DNA from 3 places in the Mesorhizobium japonicum MAFF 303099 genome. Region 1 is predicted to be linked to each of the others. Evidence: riboswitches for the same ligand, from Rfam matches in the RefSeq annotation. Region 1 holds a riboswitch; each other region holds the start of a gene.
What was found. A riboswitch is a leader RNA that binds a small molecule or an ion and turns the genes downstream of it on or off. The one in region 1 is predicted to bind thiamine pyrophosphate.
Positions count from the first base shown of each region.

Region 2: it holds a riboswitch for thiamine pyrophosphate, as region 1 does, so the genes downstream of both, thiB (thiamine ABC transporter substrate binding subunit) here and MAFF_RS08135 (YkoF family thiamine/hydroxymethylpyrimidine-binding protein) in region 1, are expected to answer to the same signal.
Region 3: it holds a riboswitch for thiamine pyrophosphate, as region 1 does, so the genes downstream of both, thiC (phosphomethylpyrimidine synthase ThiC) here and MAFF_RS08135 (YkoF family thiamine/hydroxymethylpyrimidine-binding protein) in region 1, are expected to answer to the same signal.

Region 1 is NC_002678.2:1,466,347-1,472,547, forward strand. It holds gene MAFF_RS08120 (ABC transporter substrate-binding protein) at 1-358, opposite strand, end outside; gene MAFF_RS08125 (ABC transporter ATP-binding protein) at 351-1,118, opposite strand; gene MAFF_RS08130 (ABC transporter permease) at 1,115-1,936, opposite strand; gene MAFF_RS08135 (YkoF family thiamine/hydroxymethylpyrimidine-binding protein) at 1,972-2,580, opposite strand; TPP riboswitch at 2,571-2,684, opposite strand; gene msrA (peptide-methionine (S)-S-oxide reductase MsrA) at 2,896-3,414, opposite strand; gene MAFF_RS08145 (glycosyltransferase family 39 protein) at 3,590-5,137, opposite strand; gene MAFF_RS08150 (hypothetical protein) at 5,335-6,042, shown strand; gene MAFF_RS08155 (GNAT family N-acetyltransferase) at 6,134-6,201, opposite strand, start outside.
Region 2 is NC_002678.2:3,099,539-3,105,739, forward strand. It holds gene MAFF_RS16200 (M48 family metalloprotease) at 1-535, opposite strand, end outside; gene thiQ (thiamine ABC transporter ATP-binding protein) at 795-1,556, opposite strand; gene thiP (thiamine/thiamine pyrophosphate ABC transporter permease) at 1,564-3,180, opposite strand; gene thiB (thiamine ABC transporter substrate binding subunit) at 3,427-4,425, opposite strand; TPP riboswitch at 4,470-4,584, opposite strand; gene MAFF_RS16225 (thiamine diphosphokinase) at 4,673-5,317, shown strand; gene MAFF_RS16230 (ABC-F family ATP-binding cassette domain-containing protein) at 5,319-6,201, shown strand, end outside.
Region 3 is NC_002678.2:4,669,915-4,676,115, forward strand. It holds gene MAFF_RS23725 (thiamine phosphate synthase) at 1-117, opposite strand, end outside; gene MAFF_RS23730 (thiazole synthase) at 114-887, opposite strand; gene thiS (sulfur carrier protein ThiS) at 889-1,086, opposite strand; gene thiO (glycine oxidase ThiO) at 1,055-2,056, opposite strand; gene thiC (phosphomethylpyrimidine synthase ThiC) at 2,053-3,888, opposite strand; TPP riboswitch at 3,992-4,108, opposite strand; gene queE (7-carboxy-7-deazaguanine synthase QueE) at 4,390-5,127, opposite strand; gene queD (6-carboxytetrahydropterin synthase QueD) at 5,124-5,480, opposite strand; gene queC (7-cyano-7-deazaguanine synthase QueC) at 5,480-6,178, opposite strand.

The DNA.
Region 1 (6,201 bases):
AGACCACCCGGCCGGTTTCGGACTGCACCACGGCATAGACGGCCTTCAGATCGGCCCCGGCGGTCTTCTGGGTGAACAGGCTGATGGTGCCATTGATGCCGAAATCGGCGACGCGGTTGGCGACCAGCGTGCCGGCGCCGGTATCGCTATAGGGCAGAATGTCGACCTCGAGGCCGGCCTCGCGGTAAAACCCCTTGTCGCGCGCGACGAACAGCCCGATGTGGTTGGTGTTGACCGTCCAGTCCAACGCGACGGTGACTTTTGGCGTCGCGGCGAAGACGCGGCTTGATCCGGCGATCAGCGGAAGACCGCTGGCAAGGGTGAGCAGCAAAGCCTGCCGGCGTGTCAGATCAGTCATGGTCATATCCTTTGGATGGTTGAGGGTTGAGCAGAATGTCGAGTATCTCGGCTTCGAGTGCGCCGGCCTGTTGCGCGGCGGCGCCGGCCGGATCGCGCGGACGCGGCAGCGGCACCCTGATTTCACGCAGCACACGGGCCGGTCGCGCCGACAGCACATAGATGCGGTCGGACAGGTACACGGCCTCGCGCACATCGTGGGTGATCAGCAGCGCCGTCCAGCGATGGTGGCGCCACATCTGCTCGAGCCAGCGCTGCATGGCCGCGCGGGTCAGCGCGTCGAGCGCGCCGAACGGCTCGTCGAGCAAAAGCATGTCGCGCGCCTGCACCACCGTGCGCAGCAATGCCGCGCGCTGGCGCATGCCGCCCGAAAGCTGTGCCGGAAAATGCCGCTCGAAGCCGGCAAGGCCGAACTCGGCAAACAGCGGGGCGACACGCGCCCGCGCCGCCTTGCGCCTGATGCCTTGCACCTCGAGCCCGAGCGTCGTGTTGTCGAGGATGCGCCGCCATGGCATCAGCGCGTCGCGCTGCGGCATGAATGCGAAATGCCGGCCATGGTCGTCGAGCGGCATGCCGTCGAACAACATCTCCCCTTCGCCATGCTCGGCACCCGTCAGAAGCTGGAACAGCGTCGACTTGCCGGCGCCCGAAGGCCCAAGGATCGAGACGAATTCACCGGCACCGACGCTGAGCGAAATGTCGGCAAGCACGTCGAGCCCGCCAAACGCCTTGCGCACATGCCGCAATTCGAGCCGGCTCATCGCCATGGCCCCTTTCCTGCAGATTGCGGGTCGGCCCGCTCCCAAGGCATGGCGAGGCGTTGCAAGAGCACCGTCAGCCCGAACAGGATCAGCGTGAGCGCGACACTGACACCGACCGCGGCCAGCACCAGATCGGGGCGGAAATTGTTCTTGGCGTTGAGCATGTAGATGCCAAGCCCCTTCGCCGCCCCGGCATATTCGGCGAAGATGGCGCCGACCACGGCATAGGTGATGGAGATCCGCAGGCCGGCGAAGAAATAGGGCAGTGCCGAAGGCAGCCGCGCCAGCACGAAGACGCGCCAGCGCCCTGCCCCCATGGCGCGCAGCATCTGGCCGATCTCCACCTCGGTCGCCTCGTAGCCCTGCACCAGAGCTACCAGCATCGGGAAGAAGGTGACCAGCGCCACCAGCATGATCTTCGGCGTCAAACCGAAGCCGAACCACAAAACCACCAGCGGCGCGATGGCCACCAGCGGCAAGGTCTGGCTGACGATGAAGACGGGAAACAGCGCGCGCCGCAGCGGCTGGAAGAAGTCGACCAGCATGGACAGTGTGAAAGCGGCACCGAGCGAACAGGCAAAGCCGATCAGCGTGGCGCGGATGGTGGGGATGGCGTTGTCGATCAGCGCATCACGATTGAGCATCGCCTGTTCGAAGACGCGTGAGGGCGCCGGCAGGATCGTCGGCTTGATGCCGGAATAGGTAGCGTAGAGCTCCCACGCCATGAGGAGCAACCCAACGGAGATGACGGCGGGGGCTGCCTTGGCAAGGGAAGCCGCGAGCGGGCGCGGCGCGACTGAAGATGAAACCACGGGCATAACCTTTGACGGGGACGCGCGGAAGCGCGGCCGGCCTAGACAGCCGACGGGCTGTTGGCGGAAACCGTGACGTCGAGGGTTACGTGGCCGGCGCCCGGCCCGAAGCGGCAGAAGGCTTCGTTCAGCGCCGAAAAGATTGCGCCGGTATCACCGCGCAGTTTGGTGCAAAAATTCTTGGAGCGATCGTAGACGCCGGACTGCTTGAGGAAATCGATGCAGCCGTAGATCTCGTCCATGTGGTCGCCGATGCCCATCACATAGAGCGAGAATTGCGCCGCCGCCGGCTGACCGGTGGCAGCAGCATTACGCACGGCGGTGATGGCGGCTTGCTTTCGTGGGCCGAGCGGTCCGACAGGACCGCCAAACGCATCGGAGCGGCAGATCGGATCGTCCGGCTCGCCCGGGCAGCCCCGCGAAATGGCGGCCGACAGCACGCAATGCTTGCCGCTCTGCGCCGCCGCTACGAACAGGTCGCGCAGCGCCGGGAACAACACTTCGGGCGGCCCGACCAGCAAGGTCGAGATGTCATCGGTCTCGATCCGGAGCCTGTCCCGGTAGGGATCGAGCGCGCTGAGCGCGCCCAGGATGACGCCGACGAAATCGTCGGCCATGGGATATAGGGAAATCTGTGCGCCTGAAAACATCGCCCGCCTCGCTCCGCTGGTATTACCCAGATCAGCTTCTAGGGTCTGTGGGCTTGCCGCCCCCGTCTCAGCCCCGACCGTACGGAGCACCCCTGTGGATGGGCGCGTTAAAGCACCATTCGAATGGAAGGGGAAGCCGTTTTTTAAGCGCACCGGGCCAAAAGCATTGCACCAGGGGTCGCAAACCGATGCCAACGGCGACGCCACGGCGCCCACCGCGAACAGCAACAACTGCGAGTGATTGCCCAAAAAAGAAAAGCCGCCGGACACCCGGCGGCTTTCGATATCATTCCCAACGATGCTTTATGCCAACCGTTAGGATACGGCCTTCTCGCGTACCGGCAGCTTCCAGCCCGGCCTGACGAAATGGCAGGTATAGCCGTTCGGATATTTCTCCAGATAATCCTGGTGCTCGGGCTCGGCTTCCCAGAAGGCGCCGGCCGGCGCGACTTCCGTGACGACCTTGCCGGGCCACAGGCCGGAAGCATCGACATCGGCAATGGTGTCTTCGGCGACGCGCTTTTGCTCATCGCTTGTGTAGTAGATCGCCGAACGGTAGCTCATGCCGACATCGTTGCCCTGGCGGTTGCGCGTCGTCGGATCGTGGATCTGGAAAAAGCGCTCCAGCAGCGTGCGATAGCTGATCACGGCCGGATCGAAATTGATCTCGATGGCTTCGGCATGGGTACCGTGGTTGCGATAGGTGGCGTTGGCTACATCGCCGCCACTATAGCCGACACGCGTGGAGATGACGCCGGGATAGCGCCGTATCAAATCCTGCATGCCCCAGAAACAGCCACCGGCAAGCACTGCGCGTTCGGTCGAAGTCGCCATGTCACGTCTCCTCAAAAAGGCAATTCCACCTCATGTAGCGGTTTCCCGCCCGGAATTGCGCAGACAAAATTGGATTTCCCAATAGATGGGCATTGTCGTCCGCTTCGTCCAGTCGCGCGGAAACAACGCGGCCATGAGCGAACGATATCACGACGCGGTCGGGGATCGAACCGCTTCAGTTGCCCGGATGCAGGGTCTGGCTGTCGACGGCAAGCGGCGGATACAACGTGCCGGGCGGAATGGCGGCAAAGCTGATTGCCACAGGCGGCGCCGTGCGCGACCAATTGAAAAGAACGGTCTTGACCGGGAAGTTGCCCAGCCATGTCCGCAACTGCGGCGGCACGTCATGCCCCGGCCAAACCATCAGCATGCCGTGGTCGCGCAAGCGCTGGCTGGTGATCCAGGGCGCGAACCGGGTATCGAGATCGGTGAAGATCGACGGCTTGTCATAGGCATTGAGGCCCGCCAGCATGGCCACCTGGGTATCGCCGCCGACAATGTCGAGCCTGCCTGGCGCCGCGGCGTGCCAGACGGCCTCGGCCTCGTCCGCGATCGGCTGTGCCGGCCAGCAGACGGCGTCCAGGCGCCCCCGCACATTGCAGCCCGTCCAACGGAGCGCCGCATAGGCGCTCGACATGGTGAGGATGCAGAGGAACGCGCAGATCGCCAGCCTTCGCATCTCGATGGCGCCGAGCCGGTGGCCGAGAAAGGCGAGCACCGTGACACCGACGAGATTGTACATCGGCGCGCCCCAGGACTCGCCTGTGCCGGTGAACAACGAGGCCACCATGATCAGGGTCGCCGGGCCAAGCCCCATCCACACGAGATAGACCAGAATGCCGCGCTCGACCGGCACTTCCGGGGCGGGCGAGCGCCGCAGCAGCCCGGATATCGTCAGCACCAGAAGAAAGCCGGAGAGCCCGGCCATCTGGACACCGATGTAGTAGAGGCGCACCCGGTTTTCGGTCACCCATTGGTCGCGGGCTGCGAAATAGGTCAGTGGCAGGAAATCGATACGGTAGAGCGCGATGGCCAGCGGCGCGGCAACGGCGAGAAAAACGGCAAGGCCGAGCCATGGCCAGGGCGTCGCCAGCCGGATGCGCGCGCGTGCGTCATACAACAGCCAGAGCGCGCCGAAGGCAAGCAGCAGGCCGGTGGAGAACTTGGCATAGAGCCCGACGCCCGACACCAGTCCAAGCGCCAGCCACCAGCCCGGCCCGCCGCCACGGCCGGCGCGCCAGAGCAGCCAGCAGATGGCCGCCCAGAACGGCATCTGCGCGTAGTCATGATTGAATTGCGGGGTCGGCCAGCCGAAGAAATAGACCGACGGCATCAAAAGCACGGCGGCCAGCGCGCGGCTTTGCCCGAGCATGTCGCGGGCCAGCAGATAGACCAGGATGAAGGTCGACGAGATCGTCAGCTGGGCAAGCATGTATTGCGGCCAGCGGAAAGATCCGGTCAGAAGATGGCTGGTTTCGAGCAGCCAGCCCGGAAGCTGCGGGTGCTTGTAGGTCAACAGCACCCATTCGCGGCCCCACATGAAACCTTCCACCACATCGCCGGGCGGGGCGGGATCGATCAGTGCCGGCACCACCGTCCAGCACAGGATCTGCACCAGGCACAAAAGCGCCAGCAAATACCAGGGATGGCGGAGCAGACCTGGCCATACCGATGACGGTTCGAGGCCGGCGGCAGTCAGCCCCGCCGGCGCCCAACCATCCATGGAGTCGTCTATTCCCACCATGCGGCGCTTAAACCACATCGTCCGGTTTGCCGAACAGCCCCAACGTCAAAGCTTACGAAAAAGTATACTTGCAGGCCATTGCAAGACCAAGATTGGGCGGGAATTTCGGCGCTCCGTTGCCCTCCCCCGGCAGAACAGCCGCCCATTTGATCCTGCCTGAACATCCCGGATATTCGATGCGTCACCAGCATGCCGTCATCCATCATCGCGCGTTCGACTTCTGGCTGGCACGCGCGGCGGTTCTCGTCATCATCTGTCTGCAACTCCTGGTGATCAACGATCTCTCGTTCGGCCCGCGCTGGCTGGCGCCGGCGCTGGAGGCCGCCCTGCTCGTGCCCCTGTCCGTTGCCACCGCCTGGACACAGGTCGCCAGCCAGAAAGCGGTCGAGGAGGAGCACTGGTATCTGGTTGGCCGGTTTCGCGTTGTCATCCGCAGGACGGCGCTGGCGATGACCGGTGTCGTCAGCGTTATGAATTGCGGTTCGCTGGTGTTCCTGGTGCGCGCCTTGCTGGCGGGCCATGCCGGGTCCAGCGGCCAGACACTATTGATCGACGCGCTCAACATCTGGGTCACCAATGTCATCGTCTTTGCCTTGTGGTTCTGGAGCACGGACCGCGGCGGGCCGCCGACCTGCGGCCTGGTCAACCGCGCCCATTCGGACTTCCTGTTCCCGCAAATGACCCTGAACGACCGCGAGATCCGCGACTGGCTGCCGGGCTTCGTCGATTATTTCTTCCTCGCCTTCACCAATGCGACGGCGTTTTCGCCGACCGACACCTTGCCGCTCTCCCAGCGCGCCAAGCTGTTGATGATGGCCGAGGCGATGATCTCGCTGCTGACGATCGCACTGGTCGCGGCCCGCGCCGTCAACATCCTTGCCTAGGCCCAGAAACAAAAAATAGCCCGCCCGGCGAACCGGAGCGGGCTATTGGATGGTATCCGAGGCTGCGGCCCAGGGTGGACGATCCTCGCCCTCAATCCGCGCCGAGGTCGCGTTCGAAGACCACCTGATCGCGCAGCGGGATGCCGTTCACAGCCGAGC
Region 2 (6,201 bases), 1.6 Mb from region 1:
CCGCCTTGGCGGTCGGGCTGTCGCCGAGCACGTCAGAGACCACCTTGGTCGCCAGGCCTTCCTCGGCCTCCAGCTGCTGGCGCTGCAGGCCGTGATTGGCGGTGACGTGGCCCATTTCATGCGCGATGACGGCGGCGAGCTCGGACGAATCATTGGCCAGCGCCAGCAGGCCGCGCGTGATGTAGAGATAGCCGCCCGGCAGCGCGAAGGCGTTGACGTTGGGCGAATTGAGGATGGTGATGCGATAGGTCTGGGTCGGGTTCGCCGACACCACGGTCAAATTGCCGACGACCTTGGCGACCATGCGCTCGAGCTTGGGATCGGAATACTCGCCGCCATAGGTCGCCAGGATGCGCGGATGCTGCGCCTTGGCCAGCTCGGCGAGCTTGTTGTTGGCACCGACATTGTCGACTGTGATCGGCCTGTCGGACGGCTGGAAGCCGGATTCCTGGACCTCCGGCGGCGTGAACATCTGGCAGCTTGCCAAGGCCACGGTAAAGCCGGCCAGCGCTAGAAAGCGCGCCAGCGGGTTCATTCGTAGCTTGTCGACGCCGATCGCCAGAGCGGCTTCCTTTCAGGTCCCGGCGCATGACCAAGAAAATCGGGGGCGATCTTCGGAACCTGTCATGCGCAAAATACAAATTTCTACGGCACCCGTTGCGCGTCCCTTGGGGCGCGCGGCGGATGCAGTAGGCAAATCACGGCCTGTGCCGGACCAGTAGGGCGGACCTAGCCACACTACTTCTGCCATGGCAAGCAAGAGCCCCGTTGCCTGATGCCGGTTTGACCGTAAATTATGTCCGCTTCCGGGCAATATCTTGTGATACGGCATTGCCGGCACTTGCGCCGATATAGCGCCGGAACGCCTCCGGACCAGCCCCCGCGAAGAAATCATCCGCGCTGCCGGTGGCCGCCACAGTGCCATTGTCCAGAAACACCACATTGCGGCCGATGCGGCGGGCGTCCTGTGGCTGGTGCGTGACGAACAGCACCGTCATGCCGCGCTCCGCATGCACGCCGGCAACCAGGTCGAGCATGTCGTCGCGCAAGGCAGGCCCAAGCGATGCGAAGGGCTCGTCGAGCAGCAGCACCGGGCGATCACGCACCAGTACGCGCGCCAGGGCAACACGCTGGCGCTCGCCGCCGGAGAGTTCGCGCGGCAAGCGCTTTTCCTTGCCGCCAAGGCCTGTGCGCGCAAGCGCCCCGTCGATCGCCTCGCGGTCGACCTCGGTCAGCCGCAGCGATGGCGAGCGGCCGAGCCCGACATTCTGCTCGACGGAGAGATGCGCAAAAAGGTTGTTTTCCTGGAACACCATCGACACCGGCCGTGCGGCTGGCGGCGCGGCGCCGACATCGACCCCGCCGATCAGCACACCGCCTGACTGCGGCGTCTCGAAGCCGGCGACCAGATTGAGCAGCGTCGACTTGCCCGAACCGCTCGGCCCCATGATGGCGGTGATTTCCGCGGCCGCGAACGCGACATCGAAGGTGAGCGGCGCCTCGCCATAGCTGAACGAGACCTTGTCCAGCCGCACCGGAACACCCTTCCCTCTCATCGCCCCGTCAGACATTGCGGACCTTGTCTCTTCCCAGCCAGTCCGCCGCTAGCACCAGGGCGAGGCAAACGAGGCCAAGCAACAGCGCCAGGCCGGCGGCGTCCTGCGTGCGGTAGCTGCCCATGCGCGCCAGGAGAAGGTAGGGCAAGGTCTGCACGGAATCACTGCCGAACAGTGCGATCACACCGAGATCGCCGAGCGACAGCGCCATGGCGAAGGCGAAGGCGGTGGCGAGCGGCCGCCGCAATGACGGCCAGTCGACCAGCCGCAGCCTGGCCCAGCCCGAAATGCCGAGCTGCGCGCAGAGCCGTTCGTGGCGCTCGCTCGCCGCGTCATAGGCGGGACGGACGGCGCGCAGCGCGAAAGGCATCGCCATGACAGAATTGACGGTGACGACCATGACCGGGGCGATGGCAAAGACATCGCCGGCATGGCGCAGCAGCAGGAACCAGCCGGCGCCGATGACGATCGGCGGCACGACCAGCACAAAACCGGCGCCGGTATCCGTGGCATGTTCGAGTAGTGTTCTCGGACCGGCGCGGCGGTTCAACGCGAGTGCCCGTCGCGCCATGGTCAGCGCCAGCGACAACATCACCGAAAGCAGCGCCGACAGGCAAGCGAGCACCGCACTGGTCAGCGTCGCCTGCCGGACAGTGGCCTCGCCGGCGAGCCGGCCGAGATCGGCGCCCAAGCCTGCCGAGACGGTCGCGGCCATCGGTCCGACAACGAACAGCAGGGCCAGCACGATGAGCACTGCGTTCAGTGTGGTTTCGGTTCCTTTGACCGAGAGATAACGGCGCGGCGCCACCGGCAGGTTGGTGTCGCCGACGACATTGGCGCCAAGCCGCGTCAGCGCCAGCACCACGATGAAGGTCAGCGCGATCTGCAGCAATGTCAGGGCGACGGCCCGCGCGGGATCGAAATCGAAGCGCAGCGCCTGGTAGATGCCGACCTCCAGCGTCGTCGCCGCCGGCCCGCCGCCAAGCGTCAAAACGATGGTGAATGAAGTGATGCAGAGCATGAAGACCAGCCCGGCGACACCCGGCAGAGCGGCGCGCAGAGTCGGCCATTCAATCAGCCGGAAGGCCGGCCGCGCGCCCATGCCGAGCTGGCTCGCCAGTCGCCACTGGTCGGCGGGAATCGTCTGCAGCGCCTCGAGGAACAGCCGGGTCGCCAACGGCAGATTGAAGAAGACGTGGGCCACGAGAATGCCGGACAGGCCGTAAATGCCTGGCCAGCCCTGGCCGCCGACGGCGCTGAACAGCCCCGCGAAATAACCGGCACGGCCATAGAGCGCCAGTATGCCGAGCGCCGCGACGATCGCCGGCAGCGCCAGCGGCACGGCGAAGAGCTGCAGGATGAAAGCGCGGCCGAAAAAACGCGGATGCCGCGACAGGGCGCGTGCGACGAACAGGGCCGGGATGACCGAAAGCAGGGTCGAGAGGATGGCCTGCCAGAGCGTGAAGCGCACGACGCGCAGCAGATAGGGATCGAAGGCGGCCCAGGCGCCCGAGAAATTATGAGCGCCTTCGACAAGCAGGCCCGCGAATGCGCCGCCGATAAGCAGCGTGATCGCGGCGAGCGCAATGATTCCGGCGCTGACGCGGGGATCAGCGCGTCGCACGCTCGACCGCCAGTCTCCGCATAGCGACACTTATAGAGGGTTGCGTTCCTTGGCGCCCCCCTCTGTCCTGCCGGACATCTCCCCCACGAGGGGGGAGATTGGCTGTTTCAGCGCCTCGCTCATACCTATAGCGTCGGCGATTAGCGAAATCACCGATAGCATTCGATCTCCCCCCTTGTGGGGGAGATGTCCGGCAGGACAGAGGGGGGCGCCGTAGAGCACTCATCTTTCGATCATACGGCCAAACTATTTGCTCATCACCGCCAGCCATTCATCCACCCAAGCCTTGCGGTTGGCGGCGACCTCTTCGGGGCTGAACAGCAAGGTCTTGGCCGGCTTGACCAGTTTGTCGAAGGCCGGGTTGAGCGGCTTGTCGGTCTTGCCGGCCGGGAACATCCAGTTGGTCTCGGGGATCGCATCCTGGAATTTTGGGCCGGTCATGAAGGCCATGAATTTCGCCGCCAGCGGATTCTTCGCCCCCGTGGTGGTGATGCCCGCGACCTCGATCTGCAGATACTCGCCCTCCTCGAACGAAGCCGCCTGGTAGCGCTGCGTGTTCTCGGCGACCATGTGGTAGGCCGGCGAGGTCGTGTAGGACAGCACCATCGGCGCCTCGCCCTTGGTGAACAGGCCATAGGCCTCGCTCCAGCCCGGCGTCACGGTCAGCACCTTCGTCTTGAGCTTGGCCCAGGCTTCCGGCGCCTTGTCGCCGTAGACCGACTTCACCCACAACAGCAGGCCGAGGCCCGGCGTCGAGGTGCGTGGATCCTGGATGACGATCTTGTCGTCGGCACTGCCTTCGACCAGTTCCTTCAGGCTCTTCGGCGGCGTCTTCAGCTTTTCGGTGTCGTAGACGACGGCGAAGTAGCCGTAGTCGAAGGGAACAAAAGTGTCGTCGCTCCAGCCGCCCGGCACGTTGACATCGGAGACCGCGCCATGCGGGGCAAACAACCCGCTAGCCTTGGCATCGGCGGTGAGATTGGTGTCGAGGCCGAGCACGATATCGGCCTTGGTCGACGCCCCTTCGAGCTTGACGCGGTTGAGCAGGGCCACGCCATCGGCGACCGAGACGAACTCGACGTCGCAGCCGCATTCGGCCTCGAATTCCTTCTTCACCACGGGGCCTGGACCCCAGTCGGCGGTGAAGCTTTCATAGGTGTAGACGGTGAGCTTGTCCTTGGCCAAGGCCGGCCCGGACAGCGCCACGACCATCGTCGAGACAAGAGCGTATAAAAGCGTGCGCATCGGCGCCTCCTTCGTTCGAATTGAAAAGGAATTGAGGCGCCGGACTGTCCGAAACGTCTAATCCCTCCGCCGGTACAAACCGGATCAGGTTCAGCGGGTTGGCGAGACTGCCTCTCAGCCGGTCCGCGAAGATCGCGTCCGGCACCCCGTTAGAGCGTTTCGACACATAGGCCGGGCCGAGGAACCGCGCAAGTGGCAGTTTGCCGGCCTTCCGTTTCCGCTGCCGGGCTGGTACAGGCCACCGGATATGAGCACATTCACCATCCTGCTTGGCGGCGATCTCATCCGCACGCCCCGGCTCGACCGCCAGGTCGAAGGCTCGCGCGTCATCGCCGCCGACGCCGGCATCGGCCATGCCCGGCTGCTCGGCCTTGTGCCGGAATTGTGGGTGGGCGATTTCGATTCCGTGCCGACCGATCTGCCCGCCGACCTTGCCGCGGTGCCCCGCCGGACTTTCCCGGCGGAGAAGGACAAGACCGACGGCGAACTGGCGATCGCCGCAGCACTCGAGCGCGGCGCGACCCGCCTTGTGCTGGCGGGTGCGTTCGGCGGCAAGCGCGCCGACCACGCCTTCCTGCATCTGGCGCTCGCCCTGCGCCTGGCCGAGGCCGGAACGGAGGTGCTGCTGACCAGTGGCGCCCAGGAAGGTGTCCCGCTGCTGCTGGGAACGGCCGGCTTCGACTATGCCGACGGCACGCTGTTTTCGATCCTCGGCTTTTCCGAACTTGCCGGCCTGACCGTCACCGGCGCCAAATGGCCGTTGAACCAGGTCGAGGTGGCCTTCGGCTCGTCGCTGACCATTTCCAACGAGGTCCGGGGTCGCCTGGACATCGCGCTCGGCCACGGCCGCGCGCTGCTGCTCGCGCATCCGTATCCACTACCTGAAAGCTGACATGGCCCCGCCCCTTCTCAATCTCGACGGGATAAGACTGACCTTTGGCGGCACACCGCTGCTCGACGGCGCCGCGTTGACCGCTTCGGCCGGCGACAAGATCGCGCTGGTAGGCCGCAACGGGTCCGGCAAGTCGACGCTGCTCAAGATCGCCGCCGGCCTGGTCGAGCCGCAGGACGGTGAGGTGTTCCGCCAGCCCTCGGCAACCGTCCGCTATCTGCCGCAGATGCCCGACATGGAAGGTTTCGCCAATGTGCGTGCCTATGTCGAGGCGGGGCTTGGGCCAGCCGACGACCCTTACCGCGCCTCCTATCTGATGGAGCATCTTGGCCTCACCGGCGAGGAACGGCCGGGCGATCTCTCAGGGGGCGAGGCCAGGCGCGCAGCCCTGGCCCGTGTCATGGCGCCGGAGCCTGATATTCTGTTGCTTGATGAGCCGACCAACCATCTTGACCTGTCGGTCATCGAATGGCTGGAAGAAGAGCTCGTGCGCACCTCCTCGGCACTCATCGTCATCTCGCACGACCGCCGTTTCCTCGAGCGCGTGTCGCGCGCCACCGTCTGGCTCGACCGTGGCCAGACCCGCAGGCTGGACAAGGGTTTTGGCCATTTCGAGGAATGGCGCGACCAGGTGCTGGAAGAGGAAGAGCGCGAGCAACACAAGCTTGGCCGCCAGATCGTGCGTGAAGAACACTGGCTGCGTTATGGCGTGACGGCGCGGCGCAAGCGCAACATGCGCCGCTTGGGCGAGTTGCAGACCATGCGCCAGCGTTTCCGCGGCCATCGCGGCGCCGAAGGCACCGCGACCATGGTGGCAAGTGACGCCGCCGAATCCGGCAAGCTGGTGATCGAAGCCAAAAACATCGAGAAGAGCTTTGGCGACC
Region 3 (6,201 bases), 3.2 Mb from region 1:
CAACCCGGCCTCATCCTTGGTCTTGATACGCAGCTGCACCAGCTTGACGCCGAGCGGCAGCAGCCGTTCGATCCAGGCTGCGCTGTCGACGATTAGGTAGAACGGATCGAGCTTCATGAGAAAACCGCCCTGCCGAATATCGGCGTCGACGGCACGGCGACCTCGCGTGGCTCGAGCAATCCTGAACTGAAGGCTTCGCGACCGGCATCGACCGCCTTGCCGAACGCACGCGCCATGCCGACCGGATCGGCCGCCCTGGCGACCGCCGTGTTCAGGAGCACGGCGTCGAAACCGAGCTCCATGACCGTTGCGGCGTGTGACGGTCGCCCGAGGCCTGCATCCACGATCAGCGGGACGTCAGGGAAATGTCCGCGCATCGAGCGCAGTGCCGTCATGTTGACCGGTCCGAGGGCGGAACCGATCGGCGCGCACCACGGCATCAAGACCCTGCAGCCCGCCTCCAGCAGCCGTTCGGCCACGACAAGGTCGTCGGTGGTATAGGGGAATACCGAAAAGCCATCTTCGCACAGGATGCGGGCGCCTTCGACCAGGCCGAACACGTCTGGCTGCAGCGTGTCGTGGCTGCCGATCACTTCGAGCTTGATCCAGCTCGTACCGAAGACGTCGCGCGCCATTTTCGCAGTGGTGACCGCTTCCTTGACGGAGTGACAGCCAGCAGTGTTGGGGAGGATTCTGACGCCCAGCGAGCGGATCAACGACCAGAATTTCTCGCCGGCCCTGCCACCTGCCATCTCACGGCGCAGCGAGACGGTCACCACCGACGTGCCCGATGCCTTGACCGCATCGGCAAGGATGGCCGGCGAAGGATATTGCGCGGTGCCGAGAAGCAGGCGGGAAGGAAGCGTCGTCCCGAGAAGCTCGAACATGCTAGCCTCCCTGCATGGGCGAGAGGATTTCGATCCGATCGCCGTCGCTCAACCGGAATTCCGCCCGGCTGGCTTTGTGCACGAGGTCGCTGTTGACGGCGGTCGCCAGCCAATCGCCCTCATAGTCGAGCGCTGCAAGCAGCTCGGCCAGGGTGGTGGCGGCAACCTCATGCGCTTTGCCGTTGACCAACAGTTTCATGAGCAAGCTCCTTGGTTCCGTCTTGATTGAAAACCAGGTCGGCCGCCCGGCGCGCCATGGCGGGCGCGAGAAGAAAGCCATGGCGATAAAGCCCGTTGATCGCGACGGCGCTTCCGCATGCCTCGACACGCGGCAGATTGTCGGGAAAGGCTGGGCGGATGCCGACACCGGTTTCAACGATCTCGGCCTCGCCAAAGGCCGGATGGAGGGCATAGGCGGCGCCCAGAAGCTCCATCATCGAACGCGCCGTGACCGGTCCCCCGGATTGGCTTTCGATCATCGTCGCCCCAACCATGAAATGGTGGTCGGCACGCGGCACCACATAGAGCGGAAAGCGCGGATGAAGCAGACGGACCGGGCGCGACAGCGAGACATCAGGCGTACGCAGGATCAGCATTTCGCCGCGAACGCCGCGCAACCCATCGTCTTCTGCCGCCATCCCCGTGCAGTCGATCCGGCGATCGAATCCGGAAATGTGCCGGGCATCGGCACCGAAGCGGAATTCGACGCCCATCGCCGCCAGCCTGTTATGCAGTGCAGCCATCGCCCGGCGCGGGTCGAGATGGGCTTCGTCGGGGAAGAACAGCGCACGGCGGAAACGACCGGAGAGGTCCGGCTCGAGCTGTGCGATTTCGTTTTCATCGAAAGGCCTGTACCCCGACGTGCGACTGGCAAACCGGTCGAGCTCGCCCGCATCGCGCGGCGCGGCCACGACCAGTGTTCCGGCCCGCGTCACCTGCCCGGGCGTTGCCGTATCCCACCAGTCGGCGGCGTCGCGTCCGAGATCGAGCACCGGCTGCTCGGCGCTTTCACGCTCGCACCATGGCGCCAACATGCCGCCCGCGAACCACGACGCATTGCCGCCGAGGCTAAGTCTCGTCTCGGCAACCGTCACCGCCGCGCCGCGGATGGCGAGTTCGAAGGCCGCGGTGAGGCCGGCGACGCCGGCCCCTTTGATCAACACCTTCATGACAGCTCATGCGCCTCCGGCATGAGCGGTGCGCCGCTCTCTTCCGCGGGCACGTAGAGATCGCCGCCCTCGCGGTATTTCGCCGCCATCGCCGCCATGCCCTCTTTCTGTGCCTCGGCGCGGATGTCGTGGGATATTCGCATGGAGCAGAATTTCGGCCCGCACATCGAGCAGAAATGCGCCAGCTTGTGCGCCTCCTTGGGCAAGGTCTGGTCGTGGAAGGACCGCGCGGTTTCAGGGTCGAGCGACAGGTTGAACTGGTCCTCCCAGCGGAACTCGAAGCGCGCGCGGGAAAGGGCGTCATCCCTGACTTTCGCCGCCGGATGCCCCTTCGCCAGGTCGGCGGCGTGTGCTGCGATCTTGTAGGTGATCACGCCAATCTTGACGTCGTTGCGATCGGGAAGGCCGAGATGTTCCTTGGGTGTGACGTAGCAGAGCATGGCGGTGCCGAACCAGCCGATCATGGCGGCGCCGATACCTGAGGTGATGTGGTCGTAACCCGGCGCGATGTCGGTCGTCAGCGGTCCAAGCGTATAGAACGGCGCCTCGCCGCAGACGGCGAGCTGCTTGTCCATGTTCGCCTTGATCTTATGCATCGGCACGTGACCAGGCCCCTCGATCATCACCTGGCAATCCTTCGCCCAGGCGATCTTTGTCAGCTCGCCGAGGGTTTCCAGCTCGGCGAATTGCGCAGCGTCGTTGGCGTCGGCAATCGAGCCGGGACGAAGGCCGTCGCCGAGCGAAAAGGACACGTCATAGGCGCGGCAGATATCACAGACTTCCGCGAAATGCTCATAAAGGAAGCTTTCCCGGTGATGGTGAAGACACCATTTGGCCATGATCGAGCCACCGCGCGAGACGATGCCCGTGACCCGGTCGACGGTCAGCGGGATGTAGTGCAGCCGCACGCCGGCGTGGATGGTGAAATAGTCGACACCCTGTTCGGCCTGTTCGATCAGGGTGTCGCGGTAGACCTCCCAGGTCAGATCCTCGGCGATGCCGCCGACCTTTTCCAGCGCCTGATAGAGCGGCACCGTGCCGATCGGCACCGGCGCATTGCGCACGATCCAGTCGCGGATATTGTGGATGTTGCGACCGGTCGACAGGTCCATCACCGTATCGGCGCCCCAGCGGATCGCCCAGACCATCTTTTCGACCTCCTCGGCCATCGAGGAGGTGACCGCCGAGTTGCCGATATTGGCGTTGATCTTGACCAGGAAATTGCGGCCGATGATCATCGGCTCGCTCTCGGGATGATTGATGTTGGCGGGAATGATTGCGCGCCCGTGAGCCACCTCGTCACGCACGAATTCCGGCGTGACGAGGTCGGGGATCGATGCGCCGAAGGCTTCGCCGTCGCGTTGCAGCGTGCCGCGCAGCATCTCGCGGCCGAGGTTCTCGCGGATGGCGACGAACTCCATTTCAGGCGTGATGATGCCGGCGCGGGCATAGGCAAGCTGCGTCACCGCCTTACCTGACCTGGCCCTGAGCGGCCGATTGCGAACGGGAAATTCCGGCGTCAGGCGCTCACCCACCGCGAATCCATTGTCTTCCGGCCGGACATGGCGGCCGTCATAGGCTTCGACATCGCCGCGCGCGGTAATCCATTCATGGCGAAGCCGGGCGAGGCCCTTTTCAATGCTGGTTTCGACTGTCGGGTCGGTATAGGGGCCTGATGGATCGTAGACGATGACGGGCGGCTCGCCGGCCGTTGGATGAACGGAGATTTCACGCATCGGCACCCTGATCTGCGGGTGGAGGACGCCGGATTTGTGGATTTTCCGCGAGGCGGGCAGTGGTCCCGTCGACACGGCGGGGGTGAGGGCATTCATCGTGAGGCTCCTTTGCTCATGCATTGGAGACCCAGTTCTGTGCCGGAAGGATGAAAAGACGCTTTGGTCGGCCTGCCGAAACAGGACCTCGGGCGTAAACTCCCGCAAAGCGCTTGCACCGTCCCTACGCCAGTATGAACTGGATCAGGTTCAACGGGTCACTGCGCCGCGAAAGCCAGCAGTATCTCAGCCCCTTGCCGGGACTCCCCTGGTGAATGCATCGAATTGAACGGCCCGTCGCTATTTTGTCAAGCGCATTCGTCCCGCAGCGGTGATCGGCAACCAAACAAACCCAGCGGAAAAGCATGGTAGTATCGAGAGCAAGTCACGCTCCAGAGGAGCGGTGAAGCGCCCCCAATAAGGCGAGCCCTCATGCGGATTTCGGTGCCTTTTCCAGCACGGTGTTTTCGGGGCTTTCCGGAACGACGCTGCTGCCGCCCAGTTGGGTGAGATTGCTATAGAGGTCTGTCTTGCTCGTCGTCGGCAATCCTTCCCCTTCGGCTAGACGCCCCGTTTGTTTCCCCAGAGCAGAACATGAAGCTGCGGCAGTACACGCGCCTCGAACCACCTGTCACGGGTCACTTTTTCAACCAGCCATTCCATGCGCCTCATCACACCGGCCATGTCGATGAACCCGTCTTCGTTGCCGGGACGCGGCGGCGTGTGATTGCCGGGCTGCAGATAGACGGGTAATTGCGGGTAGCGCGCCGCGGCGTCTTTGGCATAGGCATAGTCATCTTCGTCGAAGACGACGAGCTTGAGCGCCGTCTGCGGCTTATCCTGCGCCGCCTCTAAGCAGGCGTCGAACGCGGCCCAATCTGTCGTCATTTCACTTGAGGGCGGCTTGGGGCTGAGTACCAGCACGTCGAGATCCGCGAACCATTGCTTAGACACCGAACCTTGGGTTTCCAATGCAAAACGGTAGCCCTCACCATGCCCGCGGTCGATCAACTGGCCAAGCGGCTGGATGGCCGGATTGCCGCCCGACAGCGATACCATCACGGGCTGACCGCTGGAAAGTGCAATGACCTTTTGCCAAACCGCGTCGGAAGACATCATCTCCCAATCATGGCGGAAGCGACGGTCCACCGCATGCAGGCTGTCGCACCAGGAACAGCGATAATCGCACCCGCCGGTTCTTACGAACACCGTCGGCAAGCCGATCAGCACGCCTTCGCCCTGAATGGTCGGCCCAAAAATCTCGCTCACCCGGATTCCGGGATGCAACGCGCAAGTCATGGTCGGTATTCCGCCCAGGTTTTCGGCGTCTCGCTCACCCGCACGGCGGAGGTTTCGGGTAGCCGCACCTTGCACCAGTCGTAGAAGTGCCTGGCCAGACATTCCGCTGTGGCATGGTCATGCCCCAGCACGTCGTTAAGATGCCGATGGTCGAACGTCCCATCGATGTAGTGCTTGAACGCCGCCAGATCTTGGTAGTCGCGCACAAAGCCGTGTTCGTCCAGTTCGCCACCTGAAAGCTCCACTACGACGATGTAGTTGTGGCCGTGCAGACGTGCGCACTGATGATCTGGTGGCAAGGAGGTGAGCTGATGCGAGGCCGAGAAGTGGAACTCTTTGGTAATGCGGAACATCACGCGCTCCTTGTCTGGATAGCGTGGAGCCAGAAGTCTGCGTCCTCATAATCTGTCGGGTCGGTGATGCCGGCCAGATCGAATGCTTCGCGCCGTTCGACGCATGTCCCGCAGCGACCGCAATGACGTGCACCGCCCTTGTAGCAGGACCACGTCGCCTCGAACGGTGTGGCGTACTTTGCCCCCTCGCTGACGATGTCGGCCTTCGACATATTCACATACGGAGCGTACAGGCGGATATCGGCGTAGCCTGCGAGGGCATGGTTCTGCATCGTCTGAAAGGCGTCGATAAAAGCGGGCCGGCAATCGGGATAGATGAAATGATCTCCGCCGTGGACGGCAGTGGCCACCGCATCGGCCTTCTTCGCGGCGGCAACCCCGAAGGCGATGGCCAGCATGATGGCGTTCCTATTCGGCACCACCGTGATCCTCATGGAGTCTTCGGCATAGTGCCCGTCGGGCACGTCCACATTATCAGTCAGCGCCGAGCCGCTCAGGTTCCGGCCAACATCGCGGATATCGACGATCTGGTGCGGAACAGCCAGCCGCTTGGCGCAGATAGCGGCAAAGCCGAGTTCCTTTTTGTGCCTCTGGCCGTAATCGAACGAAAGCAGGCCAATGAGTTTCTGCTCGGTCGCCACCTTGTGAGCGAGCGAAACAGAGTCCAATCCGCCGGAGCAGATGACGAGGGCATTCATGGTTTGAATCCTTGTTTTGACCG